Chlorogloeopsis sp. ULAP01: one gene and its partner. The protein of the gene in region 1 binds, or shares a complex with, the protein of each later gene. Links are inferred from orthologs where the notes say so. Each region holds a gene or a part of one and is shown on either strand. Other genes may lie near its edges. The genes, in order: rimM and rpsS.

What was found.
Region 2: the proteins of rimM (region 1) and rpsS are in contact, whole or in part, in a crystal structure (PDB 3A1P), measured with the Thermus thermophilus proteins. The link is inferred for Chlorogloeopsis sp. ULAP01 from one-to-one orthologs. Residues at the interface, in WP_008632437.1 of Thermus thermophilus: Val4, Glu5, Ile6, Gly7, Arg8, Arg22, Gly23, Glu24, Val26, Leu84, Glu85, Glu86, Gly87, Arg88, Tyr89, Tyr90, Tyr91, Phe92, Leu94, Asp111, Ile112, Leu113, Asp114, Ala115, Gly116, Ala117, Gln118, Asp119, Val120, Ile122; in WP_011173711.1 of Thermus thermophilus: Lys28, Arg29, Leu30, Lys32, Thr48, Gln56, His57, Val58, Pro59, Val60, Tyr61, Thr63, Met66, Glu73, Phe74, Pro76, Thr77, Arg78, Arg81, His83, Gly84, Lys85, Glu86, Ala87, Lys88, Ala89, Thr90, Lys91, Lys92, Lys93.

What each region holds. Positions count from the first base shown.
Region 1 is NZ_JAUDRH010000003.1:161,530-176,853, reverse strand. The notes cover bases 167-3,164. They hold rimM (ribosome maturation factor RimM), read left to right. Parts: upstream 167-1,321; coding sequence 1,322-2,008; downstream 2,009-3,164. Other genes in these bases: QUB80_RS07040 (phosphoketolase family protein), read left to right, coding at 2,594-3,164; QUB80_RS07050 (valine--pyruvate transaminase), read left to right, coding at 167-1,278. Outside these bases: more of QUB80_RS07050, read left to right, coding at 1-166; more of QUB80_RS07040, read left to right, coding at 3,165-4,975; QUB80_RS07035 (Uma2 family endonuclease), read right to left, coding at 5,064-5,744; gap (type I glyceraldehyde-3-phosphate dehydrogenase), read left to right, coding at 6,072-7,121; QUB80_RS07025 (transaldolase), read left to right, coding at 7,432-8,427; QUB80_RS07020 (hypothetical protein), read right to left, coding at 8,498-8,968; QUB80_RS07015 (acetate kinase), read left to right, coding at 9,413-10,627; QUB80_RS07010 (alpha-amylase family protein), read left to right, coding at 10,745-12,250; QUB80_RS07005 (hypothetical protein), read right to left, coding at 12,453-13,280; QUB80_RS07000 (hypothetical protein), read right to left, coding at 14,057-14,686; QUB80_RS06995 (hypothetical protein), read right to left, coding at 14,716-15,156. UniProt on the Escherichia coli protein: One of at least 4 proteins (Era, RbfA, RimM and RsgA/YjeQ) that assist in the late assembly stage of the 30S ribosomal subunit.
Region 2 is NZ_JAUDRH010000007.1:257,654-272,908, forward strand. What follows is about bases 5,943-8,871. They hold rpsS (30S ribosomal protein S19), read left to right. Parts: upstream 5,943-7,233; coding sequence 7,234-7,509; downstream 7,510-8,871. Other genes in these bases: rplD (50S ribosomal protein L4), read left to right, coding at 5,943-5,984; QUB80_RS15940 (50S ribosomal protein L23), read left to right, coding at 5,977-6,291; rplB (50S ribosomal protein L2), read left to right, coding at 6,298-7,161; rplV (50S ribosomal protein L22), read left to right, coding at 7,595-7,957; rpsC (30S ribosomal protein S3), read left to right, coding at 8,022-8,777. Outside these bases: QUB80_RS15915 (DUF3172 domain-containing protein), read right to left, coding at 1-387; QUB80_RS15920 (autotransporter domain-containing protein), read left to right, coding at 1,355-3,178; QUB80_RS15925 (NAD(P)H-quinone oxidoreductase subunit N), read right to left, coding at 3,261-3,737; rplC (50S ribosomal protein L3), read left to right, coding at 4,646-5,281; more of rplD, read left to right, coding at 5,352-5,942; rplP (50S ribosomal protein L16), read left to right, coding at 8,898-9,323; rpmC (50S ribosomal protein L29), read left to right, coding at 9,327-9,554; rpsQ (30S ribosomal protein S17), read left to right, coding at 9,561-9,809; rplN (50S ribosomal protein L14), read left to right, coding at 9,897-10,265; rplX (50S ribosomal protein L24), read left to right, coding at 10,265-10,615; rplE (50S ribosomal protein L5), read left to right, coding at 10,736-11,281; rpsH (30S ribosomal protein S8), read left to right, coding at 11,302-11,703; rplF (50S ribosomal protein L6), read left to right, coding at 11,784-12,332; rplR (50S ribosomal protein L18), read left to right, coding at 12,335-12,697; rpsE (30S ribosomal protein S5), read left to right, coding at 12,795-13,319; rplO (50S ribosomal protein L15), read left to right, coding at 13,408-13,854; and 2 more genes. UniProt on the Escherichia coli protein: In the E.coli 70S ribosome in the initiation state it has been modeled to contact the 23S rRNA of the 50S subunit forming part of bridge B1a; this bridge is broken in the model with bound EF-G.

The DNA of each region.
Region 1 (15,324 bases):
CCTGCCCTGACTAAAATCGGCGCTCAAATGTCTAACTTAACGGGCGTCAGAGCGATTATGAAAGATATTATCGAAACATTACGAGCGGGTGCAGGGCAGCAATTTATTAATTTGAGCGCTGGTAATCCGTTGATATTACCTGAAGTAGAACAGTTATGGCGAGATTGTACAGGAGAGTTACTAGCTAGCTCAGAATACGGTGAAGTCGTTTGTCGCTACGGTTCTAGTCAAGGCTATGCACCATTAATTGAAGCGATCGCCCGTGATTTTAACAGACGCTACGGTTTAAACTTGAGCGATCGCAATATCTTAATTACCCCTGGCAGTCAAAGCCTCTATTTTTATGCTGCCAATGCTTTTGGCGGTTACACTAACAACGGTGAACTCAAACAAATTGTTTTACCTCTCAGCCCAGATTACACTGGCTACGGTGGCGTTTGTTTATTTCCAGAAGCTTTAGTTGCTTACAAACCAACTCTAGATATTGACGCTACAGCCCATAGATTCAAGTATCGTCCTGACTTTAGCCAATTATCGATTACAGAAACTACGGGTTGTGTAATTTTCTCTCGCCCCAGCAATCCTACAGGCAATGTCTTAAGCGATGATGAAGTGAAAAAAATCGCTGCCCTGGCTGCACCTTATGATGTGCCAGTATTAATTGACTCCGCCTACGCGCCTCCTTTCCCAGCATTAAACTTTACCGAAATGATACCTGTGTTTGGTGATAATATTATCCACTGTATGAGTTTATCGAAGGTGGGATTGCCAGGAGAACGCATCGGTATTGCCATTGGTAACGAAAAGCTAATTCACGTGCTGGAGTGCTTTCAAACAAATTTGTGCATTCACCCATCACGCTACGGACAAGCGATCGCTGCCCGTGCTATTGATTCTGGTGCCTTGGTAGAAATTTCCGAAACCGTGATTCGTTCCTTCTATCAAAATAAATTCACGATTTTAGAAAGTACTTTAGATGCAACCATGCCTAAGGATTTACCTTGGTTTTTGCATCGCGGTGAAGGAGCAATTTTTGCTTGGTTGTGGTTGCAAGATTTACCAATAACTGACTGGGAAATTTACCAAGTACTCAAGCAAGTTGGTGTCATTGTTGTACCTGGTAGTACCTTCTTCCCCGGTTTGCAGGATGAGTGGCAGCACAAGCAGCAATGTTTGCGCATTAGCCTCACTGGTACTAATGAGGAAATCGCGACTGCAATGCAGCGTTTGGCAAAGGTGACAGAAGAAGTTTATCAGCGTAAAGCTGTGAGTGTATAGGTTCTGGAGTAAGGCATAAGGCAGATGGAGGAGGCAGAAGGAGATGAATCAACAGATAGGGAGGCAACAGAAGCAGGGAAAGCAAAAAGCTAAGAAGGAAAATAAACAACCCATCTCCCCATCTCCCCATCTCCCCATCTCCCCATCTTCCAAATTAGATGGTTGGTTAGAAATTGGCACTATTGTTGCAGCTCAAGGCTTGCGTGGGGAAGTGCGAGTTTATCCAGACTCTGATTTTCCAGAAAGATTTGAAGTGCCAGGTAAACGTTGGTTATTGCATCCTGAGCAGAATGAACCGCAACCGATAGAATTGCTGTCAGGACGTTACATCGAAGGTAAAAACTTGTACGTCGTTACCTTAGCTGGTGTAGAAAATCGAAATCGAGCAGAAGAATTGCGCGGTTGTAAGTTATTCGTGCTAGCAAGCGATCGCCCGCAATTGGCAGAAGATGAATATCACGTTCTCGATTTAATTGGTTTGCCAGTGTATATGCAGGAAACAGGAGAACTGGTTGGTAAGGTGGTAGATGTTCTGTCTGCTGGCAATGATTTGTTAGAAGTTGAGTTGCATCAGCAAAATGAGGGGGAGAAAAAAAACTCCCATCCAAAATCTAAAATTCAAAAGACTGTTTTGATTCCTTTTGTGAAAGCGATCGCGCCAGTGGTTGATTTAGAAACTGGTCGTATTGAAATTACTCCTCCTGATGGATTATTAGAGATTAATAATTAAATATATGATTTCATGAATTCATAGTGAATTATCTATAGAAAAATTCTTTGCACCATATAATTTCTAAGGAATCAAGGCTACATTACAGCCATTTTTAGATGAATATATTCTTTTAAATTTATTTTGTTAGAGCCTCAATTTTTCTAATAAGTTGGGGATTTGTTCTTTTACTTTTATAAAAACTCTACCCAAAGATATAATTTTGAAATTAAAAGGATTAGAAATACTTACAGATATTATAAAAATTAATGTAATTTTTGACATCTAGCTAAGATTATTGTAGGTAAATATTTAGTCTGCTTACTTTCCATAATGGTTATCAATACACCCCATAAATTTAAATTTCAAAAATAAATATTTAACTATTAGAACTTACGCAAAATTTCTCTAAAACCCTCTTTTCTCCGTGTTTTCTGTGCTCTCTGTGGTTGATTCTTCCGTAACTCATGCGTAAGTCCTGACTATAACAGCCACCAATATCAACTTCTGCTGAATAAGAGAAAAATTTTTCGCAAGTAAGATGATCTTAGATGCCGAAGATAAATAAACTTTCATAAAAATGAATGATTGTCATGGAGTTTGGATATGACTTTAGCAAGCCCTCCCCAAACAAAACCGTTATCAGATGAAGAATTGCGCAAAATGAACGCCTACTGGCGTGCAGCTAACTATTTAACGGTTGGACAAATTTATCTCCTCGACAACCCCCTGCTGAAAGAGCCACTGAAAATAGAACATATCAAACCTAGACTTTTAGGACACTGGGGAACAACTCCAGGACTCAACTTTCTCTACGTTCATCTCAATCGGATTATTAAGAAAGATGATCTGAACATGATTTATATTGCCGGGCCTGGCCATGGCGGCCCTGGTATAGTTGCCAATACATACTTGGAAGGCACATACAGTGAGTACTATCCTAACGTCTCTCAAGACGAAGAAGGCATGAAGCGGCTGTTCAAACAGTTTTCTTTCCCTGGTGGCATTGGCAGCCATTGCACCCCTGAAGTTCCCGGTTCTATCCATGAAGGCGGCGAACTTGGTTATTCTTTATCCCACGCTTATGGCGCTGCCTTTGATAATCCAGACTTAATTGTTGCCTGTGTTGTTGGTGATGGGGAAGCAGAAACAGGTGCTCTAGCTACTAGCTGGCATTCCAACAAGTTTCTTAATCCAGTGCATGATGGTGCAGTTCTTCCCATCCTGCACTTAAATGGGTATAAAATCGCCAACCCCACCGTGTTAGCGCGGATGAGCCGCGAAGAATTGCAAAGTTTGTTTGTTGGTTATGGCTATAAGCCCTATTACGTCGAAGGCTCCGATCCGGAAGCCATGCACCAATTGATGGCGGCAACATTAGATACAATCATCAGGGAAATTAAAGATATTCAAGAAGAAGCCCGCAATCATGGCTTTAGCAAGCGCCCCCAATGGCCGATGATTATAATGAAAAGCCCTAAAGGCTGGACAGGGCCAGAGGAAGTAGACGGGAAAAAAACAGAGGGTTTTTGGCGATCGCACCAAGTTCCCTTCGGCGAGTTAGCAAGTAAGCCAGAACACCTCAAACTATTAGAGGATTGGATGAAAAGTTACAAGCCAGAGGAACTTTTTGATGCACACGGTAAACTCAAACCAGAACTGGCAGAGCTTGCACCCAAAGGACAACGGCGCATGAGTGACAATCCCCACGCCAATGGTGGTATTCTACTGCGCGATCTAAAAATGCCCAACTTTCAAAATTACGCTGTGGATGTTCCCGAATCAGGTAAGGTTGTTGCCGAAGCTACAAAGGTGATGGGAAACTTCCTACGGGATGTATTAAAAATAAATCAAGAAAGCTTTAACTTTCGGATTTTTGGCCCAGACGAAACAAAATCCAATCGCTTGGATGCCGTATTTGAAGTTACAAATCGAACTTGGGTAGCCGAAACTCTCCCTGAAGACGAGAACTTATCTGCCGATGGACGGGTCATGGAAATACTCAGTGAAACTACTTGTCAAGGATGGTTAGAAGGCTACCTCCTTACCGGTCGTCACGGCTTCTTTTCTTGCTACGAAGCATTTATCCACATCGTAGACTCAATGTTTAACCAGCACGCCAAGTGGCTGGATACTTCCCGTGACATTCCCTGGCGCAGACCAATTGCTTCCCTCAATTATCTGCTCACTTCCCACGTTTGGCGGCAAGATCACAACGGCTTCTCTCACCAAGATCCTGGCTTTATTGATATTGTTGTCAATAAAAAAGCAGGCGTGATTAGGGTGTATCTACCCCCCGATGCCAATTGCCTGTTGTCAGTAACCGACCATTGCCTAAGAAGTCGTGACTATGTCAACGTCATCATTGCCGGAAAACAACCTGCTTTACAGTACCTTGGCATGGACGCAGCAATCAAGCACTGTACCAAAGGTATTGGTATTTGGGAATGGGCAAGTAACGATCAAGGTAGCGAACCCGATGTAGTCATGGCTTGTGCTGGCGATATTCCCACTTTGGAAACCTTGGCAGCAGTAGACATTTTGCGGCAGAACTTCCCCGATTTGAAAGTGAGGGTAGTAAACGTAGTCGATCTGATGGTATTGCAACCACCGAGCGAACATCCTCACGGTTTAAGTGATAAAGACTTCGATAGTATTTTCACTACAGATAAGCCAATTATCTTTGCCTTTCATGGCTATCCCTGGTTGATTCATCGTCTTACCTATCGCCGTACTAACCACAATAACTTGCACGTGCGCGGCTACAAAGAGGAGGGAACCACCACCACACCCTTTGATATGGTTGTCAGGAACGACTTAGACCGCTTTAATTTAGCAGATGATGTAATTGATCGAGTACCAAAGTTGGGTTATAAAGCAGCTTATGTGAAGCAGATGCTCCATGATAAGCTTATTGAGCACAAACATTACATCGCCAAGTACGGTGAAGATATACCGGAAATTCGCGACTGGAAGTGGCCCTATTAAATGGCAAAACTAGGACATTAGGAATAAACCTGGCTTTTTGAAAAAGCTGGGTTTATCAAAAATAGGATTTCTAGCACACTGCTTGAGTCTAAATTGTATCCGGGTCAATATTTAACTCCCGCAATTTCGCTGCCAAACGTTGTGCTTTTTGTTCTGCTTGTTGTGCTGTTTCTTCAGGTGTTGCTACTAGTTGACCATCTGGTGTAAAAAAACGCAATAATCCCTGATAAACTCCCAAATATAACCTTAGCTGATGACTCCACAAATATCCTTTTTCCGAAGCTTGCAGAGGTTGATATTCTCCATCTACTAAATGAAATCCTGCAAATTCTAATGTGTATGGGTCGAACCAAAAATAATCTGGCGTGCGGAAAGTATCTTGATAAATTTCTTTTTTTAAACCTTTGTCTGTATTTGCTGTTGAATCGGAAAGAATTTCTAGAATTAGATTGGGGTATTTCCCATCTTCTTCCCAAACCACCCAACTTTTACGGGTTTTACGTTCGGTTCCCAGCACTACAAAAAAGTCTGGCCCTCGGAAATGTTCTGATTTCAGTTGGCGTGGACTATAGTAAATAGTCAGGTTTCCAGCAGCATAGAAATCATTTCTGTCTCGCCACAGCCATTCTAGACATGATAAAAGTAAAATTATTTGTCGTAGATGCAGTTCGCTTTCCAAGGGAGGCTCATCACTATATAAATCACCAGGTGGAAAAATAACATCTTGGCAGATGCCTCCTTGAGAACCTAATTCTTGAGTAATAGTCATAGAATTGTTGCGGCATCAAGTAGTTATGGATTTATTTTAGCGATCGCTAGATACAATCTTAAATAAACTCATTAGCCGCCTCTGGATTTTAAGTACGTTGTTGATTTTGGTATATTGTCTGTCGGTATTTTTATGAAGTTAAAACCTAAGAATATTACAAGAATCTTAAAAGATGCCAATTAAAACCGCTTTTGTTGACTCAGGCTGTCAGGATCGGGTAAGTCAAACTTTATAGTGACTAAAGCCAAATGAATTATCCCCGCTGAAAGCAGCGTGAAGGGGAGGAAAATAACTCTTGGTAGAGTTTCAGGAATAGGAGATTATATCTTGGCTAAGTTGAAAGTAGGTATTAACGGATTTGGTCGGATTGGGCGTCTGGTGTTTCGCGCTGGCATCAATAACCCTAACATCGAATTTGTGGGTATTAATGACTTGGTGCCGCCAGATAACCTCGCTTACTTATTAAAATATGACTCCACCCACGGTATGTATAAGGGTCAGGTGGAAGCAAAAGATGACGGTATCGTTGTGAATGGGCAATTTATCCCTTGCGTATCAATTCGGAATCCGGCAGAATTGCCCTGGGGTAAATTAGGTGCAGATTACGTTGTCGAATCTACGGGACTGTTCACAGATTTTGATGGAGCGGCAAACCATATAAAGGCAGGAGCAAAGCGAGTGATAATTTCTGCTCCTACCAAAGATCCAGAAAAAGTTAAAACTCTATTGGTTGGTGTAAATCATAACTTGTTCGATCCAGCCAAAGACACTGTTGTTTCTAATGCCAGCTGTACTACTAACTGTCTTGCCCCCATTGCCAAGGTGATCAATGATAACTTTGGTTTAACTGAAGGCTTAATGACGACAGTCCACGCTATGACTGCCACCCAACCCACCGTAGATGGCCCTTCCAAAAAGGACTGGCGCGGCGGACGTGGTGCGGCGCAGAATATCATTCCCTCATCTACTGGGGCAGCAAAAGCAGTAGCGCTGGTGTTGCCAGAGTTGAAAGGCAAGTTGACAGGTATGGCATTCCGGGTTCCTACACCTGATGTCTCAGTGGTTGATTTAACCTTTAAGACAGCAAAGGCTACTAGTTATAAAGAAATCTGTGCTGCTATGAAGCAGGCTGCTGAAGGAGAATTAAAAGGTGTACTAGGATACACAGATGAGGAAGTAGTTTCCACAGATTTTCAAAGTGATTCTCGCTCTAGCATTTTTGATGCTGGTGCTGGGATTGAACTTAATTCCAACTTCTTCAAGGTTGTGGCTTGGTACGACAATGAGTGGGGCTATTCCAATCGGGTAGTTGACCTCATGTTGTCAATGGCACAGAAAGAAGGACTTTTGGAGCGCACAGCAGTAGCAGCAGTGTAATTGAGAGTAATGGTGAGCAGATCCCCAGCTTTTTGAAAAAGTCGGGGATTTTTTAACCAAAATTGCAAAATGATTTAACGAAATTGCATACGATCGCACAACCAATCTGCAAAGAAACTGCCTAGAATAGGCCAGGAGGGGAGTACTCAGGACTTTTTCCAAAATTCTTAATGTGTAATTGGTAATCAGTAATCAAGAATATTAATGAATCCCTAAATAACCAATTACTCATTACCACTAAATTTAAGCATCAATAGCATCACAGCTAAATGGTATCTGTCCTGAACCAACTACATTCAAGAGGTTAAAAATGTCGAAGAATTTACTTGAACAATTGCGAGAAATGACCGTAGTAGTCGCAGATACGGGAGATATCAAGGCAATTGAAAAGTTCAAGCCACAAGATGCGACTACCAATCCCTCCTTGATTACCGCTGCGGCACAGATGCCGGAATATCAGGAAATCGTCGATCAGACTTTACTCCAAGCAAAGAAAGATGCTGGTTCAGGAGCAAGTCAAGCGCAGATAGTTTCTGTTGCGTTTGATCGTTTGGCAGTGTCCTTTGGATTAAAGATTTTGCAGATTATCCCTGGTAGGGTGTCTACAGAAGTAGATGCACGCTTATCCTACGATGTGGAAGGAACAGTGGCTAAAGCACGGGAGTTAATTGCCCAGTACAAAGCTGCTGGAGTTTCTCGCGATCGCATTCTGATTAAAATCGCTTCGACTTGGGAAGGTATTCGCGCTGCTGAAATACTAGAAAAAGAAGGAATTCACTGCAACCTTACCTTGCTGTTTGGCTTGCATCAAGCGATCGCCTGTGCCGAAGCGAAAGTTACCCTAATTTCTCCCTTCGTCGGACGTATTCTCGACTGGTACAAAAAAGAAACCGGAAGAGATTACGCTCCAGCAGAAGATCCGGGAGTTGTTTCTGTCACAACTATCTACAACTACTACAAAAAATTCGGCTATAAAACCGAAGTTATGGGAGCTAGCTTCCGCAATATCGGCGAAATCACCGAACTCGCAGGCTGCGACTTGTTAACTATTTCTCCAGCACTTTTGGGTGAATTGCAGGCAACTGTTGGCGAACTGCCTCGCAAACTCGATCCCAAGAAAGCAGCAGGAATGGACATTGAAAAAATTTCGATGGACAAAGCTAACTTTGACAAGATGCACGCGAGCGATCGCATGGCATCAGAAAAACTAGACGAAGGTATCAAAGGTTTCACTAAGGCACTGGAAACTTTAGAACAACTATTAGCAGAAAGACTGACTAAATTAGAGGCTAAAGTTACTGTTTAATCGCAATTGCCGTATATCTCTACAATGAATGAGATTCCCCCTAGTCCTCGCAAAAAGGCTAGGGGATTTTTTAACGAAACATACTGGCACTTATTTGCATAGCTCTGTTAATAGCTTCTGCACTAGATTTCCTGGCTTGAGTCAGTGCTTGTAGGTGTGCTTGTACCAAATTAACGTTTGTTGGAGATTGGGTTAATTGTGCGTACACCCCAAGTAGCAAATCAGGATCAATGATTGGCAACCCATTAGTTTGTACATAAGGATTTCGTGTAACTATGATTACAGGATTATTCCCATAGATAATAACAGGAGGATAGGTGCAGTAGGGATTGTAAGGGCTGTATACACCCCATTGACCACCGTATAAACCGTAAGGATTACTTATGCTGAAAACACCATACTGACCACCATAAAATCCATACTGATTAAGAATTGAATTTGCTTCGTATGTGTTGCTTGATAAAACTCCTAAAAATTGCCCATCACCACCGAATAATTGAGCAATGCCATTGACATTAACCAAAAAATCTATAAGTTGCATTATTTTTGCAGTATATTATTTCATTTTTCATTTTCTAAAGAAAATATATGAGCAACATCAGTAGCAGTATTGAAAGTTTTATGAAGATAGTTAGGCATGACGATACATCAAATCACTCACTTGCAACCTTTAACACCGATGACTTCAAACGGTTTTCTGAGATTACCACGATCAATTCGCACAGCATTTCTTCAACCTTACCTTTAACAGAGATACAGTAGTCATGAAGTGACGAGAAAGCAGTAGCTAGTTATAAAAGTGGTAAAACCGTGCAATTGAAGTTCGTCTGAAGTTCGTCAGGAGGTCGAGAAGCGTTTTAATCTAGTTGGAGTGTGCGATCACCATTTAGCGAGACGAAACCAGCAAAGCAGTTATCCCTCCAGCGAAAGTTGGCTGAAAAAAAGGTAAAAGCTACAAAATAAAAGACAGATTTTTCTTCTGACTATGAAAATACTGGTACTAAATGCCGGATCGAGTAGCCAAAAAAGTTGTCTGTACGAGATCACAAGTGAAGCTCTACCTCAAGAACCACTCCAACCTCTTTGGGAAGGGAAGGTAGATTGGACTCATCATCAAGGCGTTGCAGAAATTGAGGTTAAAACCGCTACTGGAGAATCGTTGCAAGCCCAAATCTCGGCAGAGTCTCGTCCTCAAGTTATTGCCTATCTACTCGATACTCTATACAAAGGTTCTACCCAAGTCATTAATGAACTGTCAGAAATTAATGTGGTAGGACATCGTGTGGTACATGGTGGACAAGAATACCGTGAAAGTGTAGTAATTACTGAAGATGTCAAAGATGCGATCGCTCGTCTTTGCAGTCTTGCACCTGCCCACAATCCCGCAAATTTGGAAGGCATTGAGGCAGTAGAGCAACTGTTGGGAGATATCCCCCAGATAGCAGTTTTTGATACCGCTTTTCATAGCAATATGCCCGATGCAGCAGCAATCTATCCCGGCCCCTACGAGTGGGTAGAGCAAGGTATCCGTCGCTACGGTTTTCACGGTATTAGCCATCAGTATTGCGCTCAACGGGCGGCTCAAATTCTCGGTCGAGATTTAGCTTCTCTAAGAATAATCACTTGCCATCTTGGTAATGGTTGCTCTCTGGCAGCAGTTAAAAACGGTCGCAGCATAGATACGACAATGGGCTTCACCCCGCTAGATGGACTGATGATGGGCAGTCGTTCGGGTGCTGTTGATCCTGGTATTCTCATCCACTTATTGCGCCAAGATGGTTATACTGTTGATAAGTTAGATAAAATTTTAAACAAAAATTCTGGTTTACAAGGAATTTCAGGGGTGTCTAGTGATATGCGACGAATTCGCTCTAGCATCGCTCAAGGTAATTCTCGCGCTCAACTAGCTTGGGATATATACGTACATCGCTTGCAATCCTATATTGGTGCGATGATCGCGAGTTTGCGAGGACTAGATGTTTTAGTATTTACAGCTGGTGTAGGTGAAAATGCTGCTGATATTCGCGCTGGGGCTTGTGAAGCTTTTGAATTTTTGGGATTGAAACTCGATTCGCAAAAAAATATCGGCAATCCAGTAGACTCAAATATTGCCGCCCCTGACTCAACGGTGCGAGTATTGGTAATTCATACCCAAGAAGATTGGGCGATCGCAACTGAATGTTGGCAATTACTGATGTAGCTCATGTTAACGGATTTTCTTAGATATCCTGACCGAGTAAATTTATATTCCTCTAGGGAAGTTATTTGTTTATCACATCAGTCAGAAGAAAAATGGACTGCAAAGAGTGTTAAATGCTTGCTGAAATTGGAGGAAAATAGCTTAAAAATTTTCCTAACAAGTCCTAAACTTCCAGTTTCTCGCCTTTGTTTACGCTGGCAAACAGAATTTCCCGAACAATCTCGCTTTCTAGGAGATAGTTGGGAACGCAGTTATGGAGAACTAGAATGGCGAGGACTTTTCCCAGAGCGCGTCATGCCCTGGTATATGTTGATTTATGATGGCAAATTAACGCATGGATTGGGAGTAAAAACGCGATCGCGTTCTTTTTGTTTCTGGCAGACAGATGCAGAAGGAGTGAGTTTATGGTTAGATGTGCGCTGTGGTAGTGTAGGCGTTCAACTGGGAACTCGAACTCTAGAGGCAGCAACTGTCGTATTTAGAAGAGGAGAAGAAGGTGAAACTCCTTTTCAGGCAGCGCAGGCATTTTGTCAACAGTTGTGTACATCTCCCAGGCTGCCATCTCACCCTGTATATGGAGGAAATAACTGGTATCACGCCTACGGTAAAAGTTCAGCTACTCAGATTCTCGATGAAGCCAAACTAATTAGCGATTTATCTGCAAATCCAGATAATCGCCCATACATGGTTATTGATGACGGATGGCAAATCTGTCGAGAACCAGGTAATGGCGGCCCTTGGTGTATGGGAAATGCTAAATTTCCAGATATGGCAGCCTTAGCGTCACAAATTCAGGCAGTTGGTGCTAAACCAGGGCTGTGGTTTCGTCCTCTATTGACAGCAGAGTACGTGCCGCAAGAATGGAAGTTAGGAGTTCAGCGTCAAAGTCATTTGGGAATAGAATATCCCCTCGATCCTTCCCAACCAGAGGTATTGGAATTAATACGCAATGATATGCAGCGTTTTCTGGACTTGGGATATCAACTTATTAAACATGATTTTACAGCTTGGGATATTTTCGGACGCTGGGGACGGCAAACTTGGGTAAAACCTTTGGGAGCAGAATTGACTGATGATGGATGGGCATTTAGCGATCGCTCTCGTACCACAGCAGAAATAATTTTGGAACTGTACCAGGCATTACGTGAGAGCGCAGGAGATGCAATCCTCATCGGCTGTAATACAGTTAATCATTTAGGTGCAGGTTTTTTTGAACTCCAACGCATTGGAGATGATACAAGTGGTTTGGAGTGGGAACGAACTCGTCGCATGGGAATCAACTCCTTAGCATTTCGCATTCCTCAACATCAGGCATTTCATGCTGTAGATGCTGATTGTGTAGGGTTAACTCCCTTAGTACCGTGGGAAAAAAATCAAGAGTGGTTGACACTTGTTGCTCAAAGTGGAACTCCCCTCTTTGTCTCCGCAAATCCCGCTTCTATTAAAGTTGAACAACGTCAAGCCTTAGAGAGAGCTTTTACATTTGCTGCTAAGGAATTACCCCCAGCAGAACCCCTTGATTGGTTGTACAACACCTGCCCCCGACGCTGGAAACTCAATGGAGAAGAAGTGACATTTAATTGGTTTGATACAACAGGAGCCTGGGTTTTTACAGATTTGTAAAGTTTTAAGAAGGCAGAAGGCAGTCCCTATGAACTTCGTACACCACCAAGTATGAAAGAGGATTCTTTCCCCTACACCCCTAAACCCTTATACCCCTACACCCTCTTTCAAGTCAGGAGGCAGCAGGCAGAAGGGAAGAGGTTTGACTTGTTCTAGTTCTCGTTACTAGGTTACCAGGTTGAAACGAGAGGGCTGCTAGCCTCTAGAATGTTGTGACTGTTGCAATATGCTGGTACAGTGACTCCATAAAATTGTAAGTATCATCACACGCTTGAAAAAAACCTTGGCGCAATCGCTCTAGATCCGATTCACTATTCAATGTTCTCTCAATCGTATCAACTGCTTGATTAGCGTGTTCTTCTTCACCACTAGAGTCTAAATGGATTTCAAACCAAATTGTTTGCGCTAACTGTTCTGAGAATTTTGATTTGCAACTTTCTTCAATCAGATCAATTTGATACGCACCTTCTACTTCTACCCCTAATGAGTATCCCAAGGCAAAAGGAATATCACTGGTAAAACCTTTTACCATTGAATCAATAAATTGTTGTGCGACAACTGGTTCTTGAATTTGAAAACCGCAAGACTCAATAAATTCTTTTAAAATTACACAATGCATCCGTGGCCGACTTTCTTCTGCAAGCATAGTTTTTATATAATTGCGCCAAGTTTTGTCTTGGTGTGCATTTAATGCTTGGCGTAAAACGATCCAAAAGAAGCCATGACAGGAAGCATGATAATAATCATTAAAAAAGATTTCAAATCCTTGTGTAGATAAGTCTTGACTAAGAAGCTTTGAATACATCCGATTCGTTAATACTGGATGCTCCTGAATCGCAAAACGGTGTATTTCATCGATAATATCTGATTTAGCAACTCTCTTCTTGGCTTTAATTCTTTTATCCAAAATTTCCGCCATTTTTTTAGAGCTTGAAAAGTTGACTTTAGCTAGGTCAGTTGCATTATTATTAAACGAAAGAGATTGCAAATCCAGATAAGTTATCGATTGCATATAAGTCAGTTGTGTCATACTAATTTACTTAGAAAAACACTCAAAATTGCACAGCAATACCATCAAATTAATTACAATTTGAAGTCGCTGTGTTATGGTGTTTAACTTGATTTTTTGTCTAGAAAAATCATCTGTTGCATTATTATTTAATTTTTTCTTCAAAATCTATCCGTAATTACCTAGATTTGTCAAAAATATTGGGTAATAAATATAACTATGTAAAATTATGTACACAGTATTTATGTTGAGTAACAAATTTGTGTAAAGATTAACAGTAATTTAGTAATATTACAGTATGCTTTTAAAACTTAGATTTTATTGATTTAGATTTAGACTACGTTACAATTAGCAACCTATTGTGATGTTAGTAAACTAAAATTTTAATCATTTTTTAAACATTAAAAAATAATTTATTTTATCGTTTATGTATTAAAAAAACTGAAGGTTCAAGTATAATTACGTACTTGTCATGATTACCTGACTTTTCTGTAACTTAACAGTCTTGCTTATTTACCTACTTAAGAAATATCCGTAATACTAACTACAGCTAGGTCATGATGGTTGGGAAACTTGGAATAGTCTTTTGGTAAAGACTTTACAATTCAAAATAGGTATCTGCTAGAAATTACGCAAATTATGATTTTTATACCATTTGGCTGATGATTGCTTAAACATCACCCGTAAGTAGTAAATATATTAAGCAAGTAAATATACTTAGAATAAGAGATTGACAAATCGACCAAATTAATATTTTTTGGGATTAGGGGCTAAAAGCTTGAGACTAAGCCGCTCCCCTAAATCAATTGCAAATAACTAAAAATTTTTCTTGCTAAAGGCTCAAAACCATCGCCGAATTCTGCTGGATAGTGTTGTACTGCCCAGAAGGCTCTGCCATTGTATTCACCAACAAAGACACTGCCAACGATATTGCGATCGCCTTGTTGCCGAAAGACTATTTTTTCTGTTGCCCAAGGATATAAATCCTCTTGAGCTTGAGAACGGTTAGTTACTTGCCATTTATTGATGGCAAATAAACCATTATTTCCCAATAATCTTTCTGTTGTCTGTTGCAAAGTTAACTTTTCACCAGGAAAGAAAAACTGTACGTATACGTTTTTATTGGGTTTACAATCAGGTTGAAGCCAATAAAACCATACTGCTGTTCCCTCCCCGGAACTAACTGTTTGATCTACAAAACGATTGGCTGGTACATAGGTTGTAAAGGGTAAACCTGCTCTTTTGTAGAGGTTGAGCGTAATTTTCTGTTTTTCTCCTTCTACATTAATGGTGTCAGTAATTGTATTTGCTCTCGGCTGGACTATTGGTAGAGTAGAAGTTGGTGTGGGATTTGGATTCACTTGCACCGTACAGCCATTGCTAAAGATGAGTGCGATCGCACTCATAATAGAAAAAATCTTATTCATAATTTTGATGCTTTTTTAGCATTACTATTTCAGCAACGTCGCAAAAGTACAAGCCAAATCATAAACAGCCTCAAAGGCAAAGGAATAGTTGTAGGCAAATCTGCGATCGCCCTGCGAGTAAAAGTATGTTCAGGACTAATTGCACCGATTATTAGTTCGCGCTCTTGTAAAACAAACTCTCTAGAAAAAGGGGATTCAGCTTTTAGCTCGTATTTGGTATCAGCATAGTTAATTTCAAACATTCTTGCAAAGGGATTAGGTTTCACAGCCCAGGCAATACGTTCACCGTTTTGTTCTAGAAAAAAAATTGCACTTACTGGAGTTTCACGGTAAGCTACATAGCAAGAATTTGAAATAAAAAATTGACCAGCTTCTCCCCAAGCTGAAAATTCGATACTTCCAATAGCTAAATTATCCTCTACAACGTCACAATTCCAAGTAAACCAATTTTTTGGAGTCGTCTTGAGCACTCTTGCCTCCCAAATTTTATTTATGATGGACTTTTTTGCTGTTCATTAGTCCTCATCCTAAATAGAGATGGCAGCAATTGAACTCATGCATTTGGATCACCAATTCAGGTGATTGTAGCGGTTTATGTAGAGTAAATCTTTTGCACTCATTCTATTTTCAAACAAATC
Region 2 (15,255 bases), on another replicon or contig:
TTCTCTCACTTGTTCATTTGTCACTAGCTTGCGTTGCTCTAAAATCGCCCAGTTATTAGTACGCAAAACACATCCTGGACGCATTGTAGGTTGAGAAACATAAACATTGAAGGGGTTAAGTGTTACGAACAATCTGGTGTCCATAACCATAGCGCTAGCTCCAAATTGCACGCAAGTTTCGGGGTTTGGTGCTTTGGTGTCAATAAATTCGCGGGAAGCCACATTGGATGGTGTAAATGTAGCTGTAGAGCTAAAAGCAATACCAATGCCAATGCCTAAAACAAACACCCCTCCCAAAATGGCGAGTGTGGTGAGGTTGAACATTGGAGATTGAAAAATAGGAGATTTAGAAGTAGTAGCTGTTCTACCAGTGGATTTACGTCTCATTTTTATTTCATCAACTTTATCTCTAGACAGCAAGTGGGTTTAATCGCTGTCCTTATATTCAGTATGCCTATTATTGGGTGCAATTGCCTGCAACTTTATTTTTTAACCATTGTTTGTGTAGTTGCTGCAAATTATGCTGTCTTTGCTGGATTAGACGTAATTATAGGGAAGAAAGTGCGATCGCACTCGTGGCAGGTGTGGCGGGGGTAGAAAATCCTCTGGATTGAGTCACAATCCCCACGTATGCGATCGCTATTAGCCCAGTAGCTCTCCAAATCACTCTGTCAGCATTTCTCTATTTTTTTTTGGAAGCAATATTTTTACCCATGTACATCTAAATACACAACTGCTGTATGCATAAGTTTTCCGGGCAACTCCTCTCAAGTGAAGAATCTATAAATAAATACACTCCTACTACCAACTGCCAAACAAAACCGCAGATATAGGAATCCAGTTTGATGACTGAAAAAAATTAAGTATTTGTAGTGCCGTGTCAAGACTTTAGACTAACGCACCCAACCCTTGAAAACGGTGCGTTACGCTCTGCGATCACACACCCTAAGTGTTTTTCAAAAATAAGTATGAGTTCTATATATCTCAACTCTCTAATATTCGCTAACTATGGTTTATGTTTACTTTATAAATTTCCTATCTAGTTTCTCAAGCTGAATATATATTTATTAGTCTATGTCATATTCAAATATGACATCAGCTTTGTTTGATTTTTAACATTTTAACTTTTCATTTTATCAAGTCTTAGTCAGATAAGTTGTTATCTTTCAATTCTCTAACAGAAATCAAGCGGTAGATTCTAATGTAGCAAATGATATCTACCTGCTAAAGTCATGAAATTAATCACATCTATTTCTATAGAAAAAACATGATTTTTTGCATAACTTTCATAAATTAAACTTGGCATTATGATTTTATCTTCATTACAATTACAGACAAAATTATGCAAATCTATATGACAAAAATTACAGTAAAAAATATAAGCATTGCACTTTCTTTAATCCCAGCCCTTATCCCTTTTAAAGCCTTAGCAGATGATTACAATCAGCTTTTTATCTTTGGTGATAGTCTATCCGATAATGGCAACTTGTTTAGATTAACAGGAGGCATATTTCCACTAAGTCCTCCCTACTTTCGGGGGCGTTTCTCTAACGGCCCAGTTTGGGTAGAAATACTAAGTTCTGATTTAAAATTAGATGCTAATGCTACTAATAACTTTGCGATCGGTGGTTCTACATCAGGTAATAATAATGCTCTGAGTGAAACACTAAAAATACCACTGCCATCTTTGCCAGATCAACTTGACAGCTTTACTTCCATACCCGGAAAACCTAGTTCCGATGCTCTTTTTATCTTATGGGCAGGCGCTAACGATTATTTAATTGAGCCAACAGAAAAAAGAGCAACCGACACGCAAGTGGTAGTAAACAACTTATCTAATGCAGTCAGAACACTCATTAATAAAGGCGCTCGCAATATTATCGTGCCTAACTTGCCAGACTTGGGTAAAACTCCTCAAGAGCGATCGCTCTTAACTGCTTCCACTACTACCGCCCTAACCAACAGTCATAACAACAACTTAAATCTTGCCCTCCAAGAGATAGCAAAAAACCGTAACGTTAATATTATTCCTTTAGATGTTAATGCCTTAGTTAATGAAATATTAGCTGAACCTGCGAAGTATGGTTACACAAATGTCACAGAGCGTTGTTTTAATCAAGCTGTAGGTACACTTTGTTCAAATCCAGATCAATATTTGTTTTGGGATGGGATTCATCCTACAGCTCGCGGGCATCAACTGATAGCAGAATATACAGTTGCGGTGCTAAATGCGCCTCAAGATATTCTTCCCCAAGCAGACATTGCCTTAAATGTTGCTAAAAGACAAGTACAGCTAATTGATGCTCGTCTTCTGGCATTACGAAATACTTCTGTCAAACCATCAGCAAACCGTTTAGCTGTTTTCCTCAACGGTGACGTTAATTTTGCTAATAAAAATTCTAATAATCAAAATATAGATTATAATTCTACAACTTCAGGTGTGACAGCAGGCTTTGATTATTATATTACAGATCAACTTTCTGTGGGAACTGCATTAGGCGTTGTAAATAATGATAATGAATTGCGTAAAAATAAGGGTGATATTGAAGTAAATAGTTATGCCATATCTGTGTATAGTAACTATGCCCAAAAAAACTTTTACAGCAACGCTGCAATTAGCTATGGTGGTAATGAATTTGATATAAAACGTACAATCAACTTCAACAATCGTAGAGCGACTGCTAACACTGAAGGCAGGCAGTTTTCCGTTAATTTAAATAGTGGTTATATTGCTAAATCGGGCAGTGTTTCCTATGGACCAACTGTTGGTTTGCGATATGATCGCGTCAGCATTGACAGCTACACAGAAAAAGAAGCTGGCAGCTTAAATATGAAAGTAGACGATCAACAAGCAGAGTCATTTATCTTAAGCATCGGTACTCAAGCAGCATTAGTATTAAGAACTGGGATTGGCACCGTCATACCCAATGTTCGCGCCAGTTACGAACATCAATTTGCTGAAAACAGCCGCAATGTCACTACGGAACTCGTTACCCAACCCGGTATACCCATGCGTGCAAAAACAAATGAACCCGATCGCAATTACTTTAAATTAGCTACAGGAGCGCAGATAGTGTTTTCGGAAAATTTTACAGGTGCAATTGATTATGAGACAGTGATCGGGCTAGAAAACGTTATCGATAATACAATTAGGGGAGAAATCCGCTACCAATTTTGATTAGTAGGAGAGCTAATGCACTAAAGCCAATAGTCCTTTGTCATTACGAAAACAGCAATGACAAAAGACTAATGACCAATGATTAACTAGCTAACAGAGTCTTTTCCAGTGGCATCCACCGGAAAGCGCGATCGCCACCCCTCTCAATCACCACTTTGACTCGTGGTTCTAGTTTGGGCAAATTAGCTAAATACTCAACTTCCTCATCAGAAAGAATATGCCCTTCAATGATCCACAACACTAGTCCCTTTGATTTAGGTGGTAGCTGTTCGAGCTGATAATTGACAATGGGGGGTACGTAATATACGTAACCTACTGCCGCTCCACTAGCAGTACTTTTTTTGCCAAGATGCGGAGGTCTAACACCATGAACCCCTGTGAGATAGGCAGAAACATCTCCCAGTCCCTTAGCAGTCATGTGCAGAGTGACATAGCCAGCCGCACGCAGTCGCCGTCTATACCGACCTTCAAACCCTCCTTCTAGAGGTACGTATACACCAAGAGCGCCATGTTTTTCCAGATCGCGAATTAAAGTGTTACCAGTGGTAATTAGTGCCATAGATTTTTGTCCTATCCCACCTAGATACTTCTATTATTTACCGTTTGCTGTTACATTAAGTTACACAATTAACTTATAAGCTAAATTAGCCTCATCAACACATTAGTCATTTAGTCAATTGGTTAGTGGTTTATTACTCTCCCCTTCCCCATGTCTCCGTGTCCCCACCTCCCCTACTCCCCTCTTGCTGCTTCTCTACTGAAAATATAAATGTAAAATTTTTCTAGACAAAAATAAATATTTGATCTATACTACTGGATTGTGGCCAATTATTTAGTGTGCAATCCTGTTGTCCTTAGCTAAATTCCAAACCAAAATGGCTAGCTATAGTGGACAATAGGCTGGTAGACTATATAAGCCTTAAGGTTAACTTAAGAGGGCAGAGTGAGTTATAAACTCAAGCCAGCCCTGAGCAGTCAAAAACGTTCACTCTCTCAGCCCTGAGAAAAACAGGTAAGCCCTTAAGCGTATAGTTTAAGGAAACAAGTAGAAACTAAGCAGTAATGTTGGTTTATAGCATTGCATTAGTCTTAGTCAATGGATACTGGGCAAGTCGCTGCCTAAGTCCTACTACAACCAGAAGTGCCAGAGCAATTGCTTAAGTAACAAAGTATTGCTGCACAAAGCGCAAAGCTCTTAAAGCCTTGCACAAAATCCAAAAATGACTCCTTCTGAATAAGAAGGAATTTTTGGCTGTTCTGGTGAGGAATGAGTGAAACTCAATTATGGATTCACCAAATAGTACGGACGCTTGGTGAAAAACCCAGAAGTTGGAAGCCCATTACCTAGGCTGTTCCTGACTTCGTTAGGAGGTACCGTAGTAAGCGGTAAATCGTCTTAAAGACGCCTATACCAGCTTTCTGAAGAATCCAATTTCCAAGGAAACAAGTAAAAAGGAGCCAGTAACTGTGTCTGTAGGTATTCTCGGCACGAAACTGGGCATGACCCAAGTCTTTAGCGATGAAGGAGTAGCTATTCCTGTCACCGTTATCCAAGCAGGGCCATGTACAGTTACCCAAGTCAAAACAAAACAGACCGACGGTTACTTTGCCATTCAAATCGGCTATGGTGAAGTAAAGCCAAAAGCGCTAAATAAACCGCTATTAGGTCACTTAGCTAAATCATCTGCTCCAGCATTACGTCACTTGCACGAATATCGCATAGATAATTCTGGCGATTATTCACTAGGTCAAGAAATTAAGGCAGATATTTTTAGCGCAGGTCAGATTGTAGATGTCATAGGCAATAGTATTGGTCGTGGTTTTGCTGGTAATCAAAAACGCAACAACTTCGGTCGTGGGCCTATGTCGCACGGTTCTAAAAATCACAGAGCACCTGGTTCTACAGGTGCTGGGACAACACCCGGTCGTGTCTATCCAGGTAAGCGGGCGCCGGGTCGTTTGGGAGGTAGCCGTGTCACAGTTCGTAAACTGACTGTGGTGCGAGTAGACCCGGAACGCAACATATTACTAATCAAGGGAGCCGTTCCTGGCAAACCAGGAACCTTACTAAATATTGTGCCTGCGAAGAAAGTTGGTAAGTAGTCATTTAGTCATTGGCCATTAGTAGAGAAAAACTACCAAGGACAAATGACAAAGAACAAAGGACACGAAAATGGTTGAATGTGTAGTCAAAAATTGGCAAGGAGAGCAAGTCGGGCAGAAAAGCTTTGAGTTGCGGGTTGCCAAAGAAGAAACAGCGGCTCATGTTGTGCATCGAGCCTTGGTTAGACAATTGACCAACGCTCGCCAAGGAAATGCTAGTACGAAAACCCGTTCTGAAGTCAGAGGCGGCGGTCGTAAACCTTGGCGGCAAAAAGGTACCGGTCGGGCGCGTGCGGGTTCTATTCGCTCACCATTGTGGCGTGGTGGTGGTGTCATCTTTGGGCCAAAACCCAGGGAATATAACCTGAAAATGAACCGCAAAGAACGGCGTCTGGCACTGCGAACGGCTTTTAGCAGTCGTGTTGATGACTTGATTGTGGTAGAAGATTTTAGCGAACAGCTAGCACGTCCTAAGACAAAAGAATTAGTGTCGGCGATCGCTCGTTGGGGTTCCGAACCAGAACAAAAAACTTTATTAATAATGTCTGAGCGGAGCGAAAACGTATACTTGTCAGCCCGCAATATTGAGAATTTAAAGCTAATTGCTGCTGATCAGCTCAATGTTTACGATTTGCTGCACGCTGACAAGATCGTAGTTACAGCATCAGCCCTAGAAAAAATTCAGGAGGTCTACAGTGACTAAGTTTGACCCCCGCAAACTTCCTGATTTAATACGTCGCCCCATCGTTACCGAACGGGCAACCATGCTGATGGAGCAGAACAAATATACTTTTGAAGTCACTCCAAAAGCGACAAAGCCAGAAATCAAAGCGGCAATAGAAAGTCTGTTTGACGTTAAAGTCACACAGGTGAATACCACAAATCTACCTCGTAAAAAAAAGCGCGTTGGTCGATTTATTGGTTATAAACCCCAATACAAGCGAGCCATTGTCACAGTGGCGGCTAGGGATGAAGAGAAGATTAGACAAGTTCTATTCCCAGAGGTTTAAAACAAGATGGGTACTCGTTCTTATCGCCCTTATACCCCCAGTACTCGCCAAGTCACAATTTCCGACTTTGCAGAAATTACCAAGACCGAGCCGGAAAAATCTTTAACTGTATATAAACATCGTCGCAAAGGTCGAAATAACCAAGGGCGTATTACCAGTCGTTTCCGGGGTGGCGGACACAAGAAACTTTACCGGCTCATCGACTTTAAACGCGATAAGCGTAATATTCCCGCCAAAGTCGCGGCAATTGAATACGATCCCAACCGTAACGCACGCATTGCTCTTTTGCATTATCAAGACGGCGAGAAGCGTTACATCCTTCAGCCCAACGGCTTAAAAGTTGGCACAACAGTGATTGCTGGCCCAAATTCTCCCATTGAAAATGGGAATGCCTTACCACTGGCTAACATCCCCTTGGGTACAAATGTTCACAATGTGGAGTTAACTGCAGGCAAAGGTGGTCAAATCGTTCGCTCTGCCGGAGCAAGTGCTCAAGTAGTAGCCAAAGAAGGTAACTACGTGAGCTTGAAATTGCCTTCAGGAGAAGTCCGGATGGTAAGGCGGGAGTGTTATGCCACCATTGGACAAGTGGGTAACCTAGATGCCAGAAACTTGAGCTTGGGTAAAGCAGGTAGAACTCGTTGGAAAGGACGCCGTCCTCATGTTAGAGGTAGCGTCATGAACCCAGTTGACCACCCCCACGGTGGTGGTGAAGGACGAGCACCTATTGGTAGATCCGGCCCTGTCACACCTTGGGGTAAACCAGCATTGGGTATGAAGACTCGCAAACCCAAAAAACCAAGTAGCAAGTTGATTGTGCGTCGTCGCCGCAAATCTTCTAAACGGGGTCGTGGCGGTCGTGAAAGTTAATGTTAATAGCTAATAGCTATCAGCTATTAGCAACTAGCTTTTATCAATCACTAATTACCAATTCCTACACTTATGGGTCGTTCTCTTAAAAAAGGTCCCTTCGTTGCGGATCACCTGTTGAGTAAAATAGAAAAGCTCAACGCCAGTAACAAAAAAGAAGTTATCAAAACTTGGTCGCGAGCTTCGACAATTCTGCCTGAAATGGTAGGTCACACCATCGCAGTTCACAACGGACGTCAGCACGTACCCGTTTTCGTGAGCGACCAAATGGTAGGACACAAACTGGGCGAGTTTGCTCCTACACGCACCTTTAGAGGTCACGCCAAGGATAAAAAAGCAGGGAGATAAAAGGAGTTAGGGAGGCTTAGGCTAGAGTCTAGTAATTTTCCTAGTCCCTAATCCCTAGTCTCTAGTCCCTACACAGGAGAAAACTATGGCTAATGATACTACTAATGAAGTAAAGGCGATCGCCCGTTATGTACGTATGTCTCCCTACAAAGTACGGCGAGTACTTGACCAAATTCGCGGACGTTCATATCGAGAAGCACTGATTATTCTGGAATTCATGCCCTATCGAGCCTGTGAACCAGTCCTAACGCTGATCAGAAGTGCTGCTGCTAATGCCGAGCATAATGCCGGACTAGATCGTGCTGAACTGGTTATCACTAAAGCTTATGCAGATCAAGGCCCAGTCCTAAAACGCTTCCAGCCAAGAGCACAGGGACGTGCGTACCAAATCCGCAAACCAACGTGTCATATCACTGTGGCTGTAGCTCCGGGAGCAGCAGCTCAATAAACAAACAAAACACATCTACACGAAGATAATTGCGTACAAAAAGAAATTTTTAGAGGAAGCATTCGTGGGACAGAAGATACATCCAGTTGGTTTTCGCTTGGGAATTACCCAAGAACACCAATCTCGTTGGTTTGCCGACCCAAGCCGTTATCCAGAACTTTTACAAGAAGACCACAAACTTCGTAATTTTATTGAAGAAAAGCTGGGCAGATACGCTCAAAACAACGCTGGCATTTCTGAAGTGCGGGTTGAGCGTAAAGCAGATCAAATCGATCTCGAAGTACGCACAGCTCGACCTGGTGTGGTTGTAGGTCGAGGTGGACAAGGCATCGAAGCATTACGAAATGGACTTCAACAACTGTTGGGTAGCCATCGTCAAATTCGGATCAACGTCGTTGAAGTGCAACGCGTTGATGCTGATGCCTACTTAATTGCTGAGTATATCGCTCAACAGCTAGAACGCCGGGTTTCCTTCCGACGAGTAGTAAGGCAAGCCATCCAGCGCGCTCAACGGGCTGGAGTACAAGGCATCAAAGTGCAAGTTAGTGGTCGTTTGAACGGCGCAGAAATTGCTCGGACTGAGTGGACTCGTGAAGGTAGAGTACCTCTACATACTTTACGAGCCGATATTGATTACGCTTACTGTACGGCAAAAACTGTCTACGGTATTCTCGGTATCAAGGTTTGGGTATTTAAGGGAGAAATTATTCCCGGACAAGAAGAAACGCCTCCTCCAGCAACAACACGGGAGCGCGAACCACGTCGTCGTCAACAACAGCGCCGTCGTCAGCAATTTGAAGACCGCTCAAATGAAGGATAAAAAAGGAACTGGGGATTAGGTACTGGTGACTGGGCAAAATGCAAGTTTCCAATCCCTGCTCCAAATTCATTCCTAATCCCCAATCCCTAATCCCCAATCACTAGTCCCTAGTACCTAATCATGCTAAGTCCTAGAAGAACAAAATTCCGCAAACAGCAACGCGGACGAATGAAAGGTCTTGCCACCGCAGGCAACTCCCTGAACTTTGGTGATTTTGCCCTCCAAGCTCAAGAACCTGCTTGGATCACCGCCCGCCAAATAGAAGCCTCTCGTCGGGCAATGACCCGTTACATCCGTAGAGGTGGTAAAATCTGGATTCGCATTTTTCCAGATAAGCCTGTAACAATGCGTGCTGCTGAAACCCGGATGGGTTCCGGTAAAGGTTCGCCTGAATACTGGGTAGCAGTAGTAAAGCCAGGACGAATATTATTTGAGATCGCGGGTGTACCAGAAGCTACTGCCCGTGAAGCCATGCGCTTGGCTGCTTATAAGCTGCCGATTAAAACTAAGTTCATTTCACGCTCTGAACAGGAGACGCAGGAGTAGGTTATGCCTCTTCCCAAAATTTCAGAAGCAAGAGAATTAACTGACGAACAATTGGCAGAGGAAATTCTTGCTGTCAAAAAGCAGTTATTTCAGTTGCGATTGCAAAAAGCGACAAGACAATTAGAAAAACCTCATCAGTTTCGACACGCCCGACACCGCCTTGCCCAATTAATGACGGTAGAAGCAGAGCGCAAGCGGGCAACAAGTCAACCTGCTAAAGAACAAGAGTAAGAAAGTATGGCAGTAAAAGAAAGAGTTGGCTTGGTAGTGAGCGACAAAATGCAAAAAACGGTGGTAGTCGCCGTTGAAAATCGCGCTCCCCATCCCAAGTACGGCAAAATTGTGGTGAAAACCCGGCGTTATAAAGCTCATGACGAAGAGAATCGCTGCAAGATAGGCGATCGCGTTCGCATTCAAGAAACTAGACCCCTGAGCAGGACTAAGCGCTGGCAAGTCACAGAAATCCTCACCACAAAAAATAGCTAAAGGTTAATAGCTAATAGCTTAAGAGCTAATGGTTAATCACAATGAAAAATTAACAATTAGCAATTAACAAAACCAAGGAGAGTAATTGTGATTCAACCCCAGTCTTATCTTAATGTTGCAGACAACAGCGGAGCTCGTAAACTTATGTGTATCCGCGTCCTTGGGGCAGGTAACCGTCGCTACGGTCACGTCGGCGATAGAATTATCGCTGTTGTCAAAGACGCACAGCCCAACATGGCTGTAAAAAAATCTGATGTCGTAGAAGCAGTGATCGTCCGCACCCGTCACAATATCAAGCGGGATAGCGGTATGAGTATTCGTTTTGACGATAATGCCGCAGTTATCATCAACAAAGATGGCAACCCCAGAGGAACAAGGGTCTTTGGGCCAGTTGCACGAGAATTGCGCGACAAAAACTTTACTAAAATTGTTTCTCTGGCTCCGGAGGTGCTCTAATGCCAAGCAAGAAGGAGAAGCCCAAATTTTACAAAATGCACGTCAAAACTGGGGATACTGTGCAGGTGATTGCCGGTAAAGACAAAGGCAAAGTTGGTGAAGTCATCAAAGCACTTCCCCAAGAAAGTAAAGTCGTTGTCAAAGGTGTCAACATCAAGACTAAGCACGTCAAACCCCAAGCTGAAGGCGAATCGGGACGAATTGTCACCCAAGAATATCCAATTCACAGTTCCAACGTCATGCTTTACTCCAATAAGCAAAACGTTGCTAGTCGCATCTGTTATACCTTCACTGCTGAAGGCAAAAAGGTTCGGATGCTCAAGAAAACTGGAGAAATTGTCGATAAATAGAAAGTGGTTAATGGTTAATGGTTAATAGTTAATAGAACAATTAACAATTAGCAATTAACAATTAACAACTAACAAATAATTTTTCCCTGACCAAGCCCAGGGGTAACTAGGACAAAAACTATGGCAACACGACTAAAAAGTTTATACCAAGAAACGATTGTCCCTAAACTGATGCAACAGTTTGAATTCACCAATATTCATCAAGTACCAAAGTTGGTGAAAGTGACTGTGAACAGGGGTTTGGGGGAAGCAGCGCAAAATGCTAAAGCTCTGGAAGCGTCTTTAAGTGAAATTGCCTTGATCACCGGTCAAAAACCCGTAGTAACGCGGGCAAAAAAAGCGATCGCAGGCTTTAAAATTCGTCAAGGTATGCCTGTTGGGATCATGGTCACCCTTAGAGGCGATCGGATGTATGCTTTTCTCGACCGTTTAATCAACTTGTCTTTACCGAGAATTCGTGACTTTCGTGGTGTCAGCCCCAAGAGCTTTGACGGTCGTGGTAACTATACTCTTGGCGTCAGAGAGCAGTTGATTTTTCCAGAAGTCGAGTACGACAGTATTGACCAAATCCGAGGGATGGATATTTCCATCATCACTACAGCTAACACTGACGAAGAAGGTCGCGCCTTACTAAAAGAAATGGGAATGCCCTTTCGGGATCAATAAATTCATTTATAGAGGAAACGATGGCAACAAACGACACTATTGCTGATATGTTGACGCGCCTCCGCAATGCTAATTTAGCGAGGCATCAAACTACACAAGTGCCATCCACAAAAATGACCCGTAGTATAGCCAAAGTCCTTCGAGAAGAAGGATTCATTGGTGAATACGAAGAATCAGGCGAAGGAGTAAAACGTAACTTGGTGATTTCCCTTAAGTATAAGGGTAAAAATCGCCAACCAATTATTACTGCCCTCAAGCGAATCAGCAAACCAGGCTTGCGTGTTTACTCCAACAAAAAGGAATTACCACGGGTATTAGGTGGTATTGGCATTGCCATTATTTCGACTTCCAGTGGCATCATGACCGATCGGGAAGCACGGCGTCAGAATTTGGGTGGCGAAGTACTTTGCTACGTCTGGTAGTCATTTAGTCATTTGTCATTTGTAATTAGCTAAAGACAAAAGACAAATAACAAACGACAAACAACAAAGGACAAAAGGTTATGTCTCGAATTGGTAAACGCCCAATCACAGTCCCTGCAAAAGTGCAAGTGACAGTTGATGGCACCAAAGTTAGTGTCAAAGGGCCAAAAGGTGAGCTTTCTCGCGAGCTTCCCAATCATGTAATAGTTTCCCAAGAAGGGGAAATCTTGACGGTTAGCCGTCGAGATGATTCACGCACCTCAAGGCAAATGCACGGATTGTCCCGTACCTTGGTTGCCAATATGGTTGAAGGAGTTTCCAAAGGCTTTGAACGACGTTTGGAGATTCAAGGAGTTGGTTACCGGGCTCAAGTCCAAGGTCGTACCCTCGTTTTAAATATGGGTTATAGCCATCAAGTGCAGATTGCACCACCAGAAGGAGTTAACTTTGCAGTTGAAAATAACACCAATGTTATTGTCAGCGGCTATGACAAAGAAGTGGTAGGCAACACGGCAGCCAAAATTCGTGCCGTTCGTCCACCAGAACCCTACAAAGGCAAAGGTATTCGTTACTCCGGCGAAGCAGTTAGACGCAAAGCTGGTAAGACTGGTAAAGGTGGTAAGAAATAAATATGAAGCTTACTCGTATAGAATCAAGACAGCGTCGCCATCGGCGCATACGCGGCAAAGTAAACGGTTCTACGGAACGTCCACGGTTAGCAGTGTTTCGTTCACACCAGCATATTTATGCTCAAGTAATTGATGATACTAGTCATCATACTTTAGTGGCAGCCTCTTCTGTTGAACCTGAATTGAAATCCAAACTCGGCTCAGGTAAAAACTGTCAAGCTTCTACCGAAGTTGGTAAATTGATAGCTCAACGATCACTAGAAAAAGGCATCTCAAAAGTAGTCTTTGATCGCGGTGGCAATCTTTATCATGGTCGAGTCAAAGCACTAGCTGAAGCAGCACGTGAGGCTGGGTTAGATTTCTAAACACTAGTCATTGGTCATTAGTTAGTAGTCATTAGCAATAAATGACGAATGGCAAAGGACAAGTGACAAATGACAAAGGACAAAGGACTATCGAAACATGGCAACAAATCGTCGTAAAGCTAACCGCGCAAAAAAAGAAGAAACTAACTGGCAAGAGCGGGTTATTCAGATCCGCCGAGTCAGTAAAGTAGTAAAAGGAGGTAAGAAACTTAGCTTCCGCGCGATCGTGGTCGTCGGTAATGAGCGCGGTCAAGTTGGTGTGGGAGTAGGTAAAGCCTCGGATGTAATTGGTGCCGTGAAAAAAGGTGTAGCCGACGGCAAAAAACACTTAATTGACATCCCTATTACTAAATCCAACTCTATTCCCCACCCCATTAATGGCATGGGTGGCGGTGCAAAGGTAATGATGCGTCCAGCCGCTCCTGGGACTGGTGTAATTGCCGGTGGTGCTGTTCGTACTGTGCTGGAGTTGGCAGGCATTCGTAATATCTTAGCTAAACAACTCGGCTCTAATAACCCTCTCAACAACGCAAGAGCTGCAATCAATGCCCTTACCACCCTGCGGACTTTCTCAGAAGTTGCTGAAGACAGGGGTGTTTCTGTAGAAAATCTTTACATTTAATAGCTAAATGCTAATTGCTAATTGTTATGTGCCATTAGCTGTTAGCTATTAGCAAACTAAAATTATTCTCTTACGAAAAGCTTTGATTATGAGATTAAACGATGTTCGTCCTCAAAAAGGCTCAAAAAAACGACCTCGTCGTCTAGGTCGTGGTGTATCTGCTGGTCAGGGTGCTAGTGCCGGTAAAGGTATGCGTGGTCAAAAAGCTAGATCTGGTGGCGGCACCAGGCCTGGTTTTGAAGGTGGTCAACAGCCATTATACCGCCGCATCCCAAAGTTGAAGGGCTTTCCTCTAGTTAATCGTAAAAATTACACTACGATTAATGTAGAGAAGCTAGCCTCCCTCCCAGCAAATGCAGAAGTAACATTGACCTCTCTAAAAGAAGCAGGTATTCTCACTGCTGTCAAAGGTCCATTGAAAATTTTGGGTGATGGGGAATTGAGCGTTCCGCTCAAAGTTAAGGCGGCAGCTTTCACAGGTACAGCTCGTAGCAAAATTGAGGCAGCTGGTGGGAGTTGTGAAGTTTTAGAGTGAGCCAACTGGGAGCACACCTAAGCGTACGCCTACTCTAGCCAGCGCCTGCTTCACTATCTTAAGGTAGCCCTCTATGATCAGTCGAGATAAACCCCCAACAGCTCAAGAAACTTTTATGCAAATGGCACAAGCAGCTGGGCTGAGAGGTCGGCTGCTTGTCACCGTTGGTATTCTGATTTTGATTCGTATGGGCATACACATACCCATACCAGGAATTAATCGGGAGCAGTTTGCTGCTGCTGTTAGTAGTAATAACCAAATCTTCAGCTTTTTGGATATTTTTTCTGGAGGCGGACTGTCGGCTTTGGGAGTCTTTGCCCTGGGTATTTTGCCTTTCATTAATGCCTCTATTATTATCCAATTACTTACTGCTGCCATTCCATCTTTAGAAAATTTGCAGAAAAATGAAGGTGAAGCAGGAAGGCGGAAAATTTCCCAAATTACACGCTATGTAGCTTTGGGTTGGGCGATTCTTCAAAGTGTTTTCTTGGCAGGATTCTGGCTCAGACCTTTTGCCTATAACTTCAGTCCATTTTTTGTAGTTGAAACAGCAGTAGCTCTAGTGGCTGGCTCGATGTTCGTAATGTGGGCGTCGGAAGTAATTACAGAGAGGGGAATTGGGAATGGTGCATCTTTGTTGATTTTTGTCAACATCGTGGCAACACTACCGAAGTCTCTTAGTGATACCATTGCTTACATTCAAGGTAGCGGCCAAGAAATAGTGAGGGAAAGAGTTGGGCCAGTGATTGTACTTGTCCTTGTCTTCCTAGCGACAATTGTCGGTATTGTATTTGTTCAAGAAGCTATTCGCCGTATTCCGATTATTTCTGCTCGCCGTCAAGTTGGTCGGCGTATTTTCGCCGAGCAGCGTAGCTATCTCCCCTTACGTTTAAATCAAGGTGGAGTGATGCCAATTATTTTTGCTGCTGCAATTCTTAGTTTGCCACTGTTGATTGCCAACTTTACTAGAAATCCAGAAATCGCCAACATTATCAATACTTATTTAAGTCCTGGCGGTTCTCAATCTTGGGCTTACGCGCTAGTTTACCTCATTTCGATTGTATTCTTTAGTTATTTCTATTCATCTTTGATTGTAAACCCTGTTGACATAGCGCAAAACCTCAAAAAAATGGGTTCTAGTATTCCTGGTATTCGTCCGGGTAAAGCCACGAGCGAATATATAGAGCGCGTTTTAAATCGACTAACTTTTTTGGGTGCTATCTTTTTGGGTTTGGTTGCTATTATCCCCACCGCCGTAGAAAGAGCTTTAGGAGTACCAACCTTCAGAGGATTAGGTGCTACTTCTTTGCTAATTCTAGTTGGTGTGGCAATTGATACAGCAAAACAAATCCAAACTTACGTGATTTCTCAGCGCTATGAAGGAATGGTGAAACAATAGTG